Regions from separate parts of the Lactobacillus sp. B4026 genome, predicted to be linked through region 2. Evidence: riboswitches for the same ligand, from Rfam matches in the RefSeq annotation. Region 2 holds a riboswitch; the other holds the start of a gene.
The links. A riboswitch is a leader RNA that binds a small molecule or an ion and turns the genes downstream of it on or off. The one in region 2 is predicted to bind thiamine pyrophosphate.
Positions count from the first base shown of each region.

Region 1: it holds a riboswitch for thiamine pyrophosphate, as region 2 does, so the genes downstream of both, J3U69_RS03585 (ATP-binding cassette domain-containing protein) here and J3U69_RS00210 (ECF transporter S component) in region 2, are expected to answer to the same signal.

Region 1 is NZ_JAFNPD010000003.1:56,323-59,506, reverse strand. Features, by position in the region: gene htpX (zinc metalloprotease HtpX) at 1-30, shown strand, start outside; gene J3U69_RS03590 (AraC family transcriptional regulator) at 88-1,026, opposite strand; TPP riboswitch at 1,194-1,284, shown strand; gene J3U69_RS03585 (ATP-binding cassette domain-containing protein) at 1,321-2,688, shown strand; gene J3U69_RS03580 (energy-coupling factor transporter transmembrane component T family protein) at 2,697-3,184, shown strand, end outside.
Region 2 is NZ_JAFNPD010000001.1:15,655-18,838, forward strand. Features, by position in the region: gene J3U69_RS00205 (M42 family metallopeptidase) at 144-1,226, shown strand; TPP riboswitch at 1,297-1,388, shown strand; gene J3U69_RS00210 (ECF transporter S component) at 1,433-2,011, shown strand; gene J3U69_RS00215 (tyrosine-protein phosphatase) at 2,175-2,921, shown strand; gene J3U69_RS00220 (cupin domain-containing protein) at 2,964-3,184, shown strand, end outside.

The DNA.
Region 1 (3,184 bases), on a different contig from region 2:
GACCGAATTAAACGTTTGGAAAAAATGTAACTTAAAAAGGAGCGCTCTGCAAAATAGTCCGCTCCTTTTTTGATAAAAATATTGCTCTTACTTTAAATTGATATTGGCCTGTCTAAACAATTCCGCACGCATTTGTACCGGCGTTTCATGGTAATATTCATTAAATTTTTTGTAAAAGAACGATTTACCATTATAACCGACCCGCGCAATGATTTCTTTAACCGAAATGTCAGGCCGAGCAAGCAAATTGCGTGCCTCCTGCATGCGGCGTTCATCGACATGTTCAACAAAGCTCTTACCAGTTTTTTGCTTAACTAAACTGGAAAAGTAATTCGGGTTGAGTCCAAAGTGTTCTGCTGTTTCATTTAAAGTAATATCAGTATAGTTTGCATCAATGTAACGTTCTAACGCCGTTTGCGCAAACTTATGTTGATTAGCTGGCGCTGTTTCCAAGTCTTGATTTCTAATTGCCGTAATCACAAGTATTCGCAATTCTGCGGCAATAATACTGCGCGTAAAAAGATTGTGGTTTAAATATTCATCAATAACTTTTTTCATTAACTGACTCGGGCGCGACATTTGTGAGCAGCGCAAACTTAATAGTCTCTTAGTCTTGAGAATTTGAACAAGCTGTTCGGCTACTTTTTGTTCACGTGAATTGAGCGTTGCTTTTTCTCCCAAAAAATCCGCGCAATTAACCTTTGAACTAAATTCTAATTTGACCAAAAGATCATTTTTCCCTTGTTTTTCGACCTCATAGCCACATTTTTCTTGCAAAAACAGCAAATTACCCGCTTTTAAAGTTAAGTTTTGTCCGTTAATTTTAGTTTTTGCCATGCCTTCAGCTTCGTACAGAATTGTGGGATTGCTGGTTTGGTACCGGTGAATACCCGTATTATGATTTTCAAGGTAAACCCTAAACAGGTTAAAGGCCTTGTTTCCGGGCTTTAACCGGACTTCATTCGTATCCGCATTAGTTGAATCCAATACACTTGCCAAATATTGTTCTAGCTTAACTGCTGCCATGATGTCACCTTCTAATTAGTAATTTATTTTCATGATTTTATTATATAGCAAAAAGCGCCGCTATTTATATGTTTTTAACATCTGTGATAGAAGTTGAGCCTTAAGTGCTATTAACGACGCCTAATTTGCCGCAACTAGACAAGAAAATTGCTTTTATGTATAATTGACCTGAAATATTGGGGTGCCATCTTGGCTGAGAATATACCCACTGAACCTGCTATGGATAATGCCAGCGAAGGGAAAAGCACTGAATTTTAACGTCGCCTGGCATTATGCCATGGCGACTTTTTTAGATTGGTTAAAAAATTGCTGAAAACTAAAAACCTTACTTTTTCATATGATGAAAAAAAGCCTATTTTGCAAGATGTTAATCTTAATATCCCGACGGGCAAATTTTCCTTATTAATCGGGCCAACAGGTTGCGGTAAATCGACGCTATTAAAAATTTTAGCTGGCCTTTATCCTAAATATGCTGGTAAAGTTAGCGGAACTGTTGATCTTAATGGGCTTAAGAGTGCAATGATGTTTCAAAATGCTGGCGAGCAATTCACAATGGCAACACCGCGTGAAGAGATCATTTTTGCACTTGAAAACCTGGAAATTGACCGTGAGCACTACTCAAAACGATTGCAAAAAGCAACTTCTTTTGCCCAGATCGACCAGCTGCTTGATCAAAAAATCAATACTATGTCTGGCGGTGAGCAGCAACGAGTAGCTCTTGCTGTTTTAATTGCAATGGATGTCGATCTTTTTCTGCTTGATGAGCCTTTTGCAAGTTGCGACCCTGCTGCCCGCCAATTTTTAATTAAAAAGTTGGCTCATCTTCGTGACTTAGGAAAAACAATTATTCTAAGCGACCATGTTCTAGCCGATTATGAGGGTATTTGTGACTGTTTGTTTAAATTTACCGGTCACCAGGTTACTGCCTTAAGCACTGCCGAAAAAAAGCAGCTTCTTCAGCAAAATGACCACCACGAGCATTATTCTTTTGCCCTACCAACTAATGAAACAAGCTGCTTTGAACTTACTAATACCTTAATTAAGCAGAACCGGTTACTGCTAAAGCAGGAGCACCTAAAGATTGTGGCAGGCAAAGCCACCCTAATCACTGGCCCTAATGGTGTGGGGAAAACATCGCTTTTCAATGCGCTAACCAAGATGCTCACATACACTGGTAGTTTGACTTACCGCCAAAAAGAAATTCGCAACTTACGCATGCGAAAATATTTGCGTCAAGTCGGGCAGATATTTCAAAGTGCAAGTGATCAATTTATTAACGTTTCCGTTGAAGATGAGCTTAACCTAAGTAAAAAAATGCGCACTAGCAACTTTTATTCCGATCAAAAAATTGCGAAAGAGGTGAAAGACCTTGATCTTGACCAGACACTAGACCAAGTCGTCTACTCACTTTCGGGCGGTCAACAAAAGAAATTACAAATTTTATTAATGCTAATTGCTGATCAAGACGTTTTATTAATTGATGAGCCCTTAAGCGGCTTAGATCACCAATCGGCACAAAAAGTAATGGGTCTGTTGCGCGAAAGCCAGGAAAAAAGGGGGCAGACACTTCTGATTATCAGCCATGAACTAACTAATTTGGCAGATTGGTGCGATTACCACCTTGTATTTGACCAGCAACAATTAACATACGTAGACAAGTGAGGCTAGTTATGAATCCCAGTTTTAAATTCATTGTCGCTTTAATTATTTCGGTTGAAATATCTTTTAAAACCAGTCTAATTACCAATGTGCTAATTATCGGCTTTTGCACGTGCTATTTGCTTTACTGCCACATGAAAGTTAAAAATCTCCTGTTAACTTTTACCGTGCCGTTAATTGCGGCCTTTACCGTGTTTGCCACACTCTACTGGTTTGCACCTCAGCCCAATTTAACCAACGCTTTAAGTCTTTCTAGCAGAATCTACGTTTACACGCTGACAATCTGCTGTGTCGCCCAAAAAACTAGTGCCGAAGAATTGGCACGTTCATTTGAACAAAATTTTCATTTACCTAGCAAATTCGCATATGGGGTCCTAGCAGCACTCAACATTATTCCACGCATGCAAACTGCCGTTAAACAAATTCGCACAGCGGCAATGATGCGTGGCGTTTATCTTAGTTTTTGGTCTCCCGTTCTCTATTTTAAGGCTATCCTAGT
Region 2 (3,184 bases):
TTTTTTAGCAGTTTTGTACCCAAATTACGGACAAAATTGTTAATTTTGCTAAAAGCAGTAGGATTATTTCAGAAATAGCTTAAATTACTGCTTTTTGCTACAATGAAACATAAGGTTTAATAAGCGAAAGGTCAATTACAACGATGGAAAAAGAACAAGAAATAAAAATGCTCAAAGCTTTTTCGGATGCTAATTCAACTTCCGGCTTTGAAGGTGAATTCGTTAAGCTTTTTACTGATACAGTAAAGGATATTGCTGATGTAAAAGTTGATGGGATGCTCAACGTTTACGCTGCTAAAAAAGAAAATCAGGCTGGCCGGCCAATCATTCAGCTTGATGCCCACTCTGATGCCGTAGGTTTTATAACTCAGGCAGTCAGACCAAACGGAATGATCAAGTTTGTTCCGCTTGGCGGCTGGGTTAAATATAATATTCCAGCTTTACGGGTAAAGATTAGAAACCGTGACGGTGAATATGTTCCTGGCGTAGTGGCAACTAAGCCACCACACTTCATGACTGAAGAAGAACGAGACAATGTACCAGAAGTAGAAGATATGTCAGTTGATGTTGGTTCTAGTTCTCGTGAAGAAACAATTAATGACTATAAAATTGATACGGGTTGTCCCATTTTTGTTGACGTCAAGTGCGAATACAATGAAAAAACTGGTCTTTTCTTCGGTAAGGATTTTGATGACCGGTTTGGTGCAGCTGCAATGGCTGATGTTTTGGCTAATCTTAACGGCGAAAAGACTGACTTTAACGTTGTAGCCGCACTTTCAAGTCAAGAAGAAGTCGGCTTACGGGGAGCGTATGTAACAGCTAGAAGTATTAAGCCAGATCTAGGGATTGTGCTTGAATCATGTCCAGCAGATGATACATTTACTCCAAAATGGCTTTCTCAAACAGGCTTAAAGCGCGGGCCAATGCTGCGTGATATGGACACTTCATTTTTGCCTAATCCAAAATTCCAACAATACGCATGTGAAATAGCGGATAAAAACAATATTCCATATACTCGTTCGGTTCGGACCGGTGGCGGACAAGATGGTGCGGCAATTTACTATGAAAATGGTGCGCCAACAATTGTTATCGGAATTCCAGTGCGTTACGAGCATTCGGCCTACTGCTTTAGCGCATATCAAGACTTTAAGGCCTCAGTTGACTTAACTTGTGCAATTATCCGTGATTTGACTAAAGAAAAGTTGGCTAGTTTTAGTCAATTTTAATTAAATTGCTAGTTAATTGAATAACTTAAAATGTCTGCTTGATATTGTGTTATAATAGGCAAAAAGATAAGAAAGTCACTAGGGGTGCCACATTTAGCTGAGAAATACCCTCCGAACCTGAACAGGACAATACCTGCGCTAGGGAAGTGTTATTAAGTATATTAGAGTACTCCTACTGACTTAGAATGTTAGTTAGGAGTATTTTTATGTTTACAAGATCATCAAAATGGAACGTTAAAGCAATTATCCTGATTGCTTTAATTGGAATTATTATGGGAGTAATCTACACTTATGGATTTAATTGGGCTTACAATTTAATTAAGTTATTACTGCTTCCGACCGGCTTTGCTCCGGTAACAGATACTGTTTTTTCTGGATTATGGCTAATGGCAGCTCCCTTAGCGATGTATTTCGTGCCAACGGTTGGTTCAGGAACAATTGGTGAAACATTGGCAGCAGTTGTTGAAATGGCTATTGGCGGCCAATGGGGCGCAGTAACAATTTTGTCTGGTGTGATTCAAGGTGCAACTAATGAAATTGGCTTTTTCCCGCAAAAAAGTCGGTATCAAGCATTTTCTTGGCAAAGCGTACTAACAGGGGCCTTTTTTGCCGGCCTTGGTAGTTTTATTCCAACATATTTTTTGTACGGCTGGAGTAAGTATAGCATCCAACTGCAAGTTATCATGTTTATTACTTGTATACTCTCTGCGCTTGTCTTTGACGGCGTTTTGGTAAAATTGATTACTAACTTATTTGATCAGGCATTAAAGCCCAAAATTGCTTAAATTAAAATTAGCACCGCAAAATATTTTTTGCGGTTTTTTTATAAAAAAGCCTAAGAAACACAAATTAGTTTGCGAAAATCATGGACGTAGAATTCAATAAAAATTATAATATTCCTTTATGAAAACCAAAAAGTTTTAATAAATAATAAGTTTAAGGAGAATTATGACTACAGAGATAACAAATTGGCGTTCATTAGGTGGCTATGTTAGTTCGGATGGAAGAAAGGTTAAAGAAGGGCTACTTTTTCGTTGTGGTCAACTATTTGATTTAACCGACGAACAAAAAGATCGTGTTCAGAACTACTACAAAATAAAGCGACTGGTTGATTTTCGCGGTGATGAGGAGAGACAAGAATATCCAGACTATCTTTGGTCAGAATTAGATTATGAAATAATTGATGTGCTAAAAGATACTGGCACAAATCAGGCTAGTGTTGATGAAATCGTTTCGGCCAACAGCCATGTTGAACAGGACATGCTGAAAACCTATGAAGAATTAGCATTGGCAGAATCTGCTAAGCAAGGCTATCACGACTTTTTGCTAACGTTAATGACTGATCCAGTTCCAGTTGCCTTTCATTGCTTTGCCGGTAAGGACCGAACAGGGGTAGCTGCAGCCTTAATTTTAAAGAGCTTGGATGTTAGTGAGGAGCAGATTTTTACTGACTACTTAAAAACAATTTCTGCTCGTAAAAAAGCTAACGACGAAATATTAGAATACTTAAAAGATAAGATGGATCCTAATAACCTTAACGATGTAGCAATTGCGTTAACTGTTGAACGCCAATACCTGGAAAGATACTTTTCAACCGTTAAAAAGCATTACGGTGATTTTGATCACTACTTTACTGACGGCTTGAAACTGCCACAAGATTTTAAAGAGCAAATGCAAAAGAATTACTTGGTTTAACTTAATGAAGTTGACTAATTGAGCGTGGAGAGAGCAAAAATTATGAACCGAGAAGATTATATTAAAAGTTTGAACCTTGAGCCTCACCAAGAAGGAGGCTGGTTCCGTCAAATATATACTAGTGATGAGCAGTTCTTTAGTCAGGATAGTCAAGCAGATAGATTTTACTACACTTCAATTTATTTCTTACTTGATGATCAGAGCTGTTCCCATTTTCACCGCTTAAACCATGATGAACTATGGTATTATCATGACGGCACGGC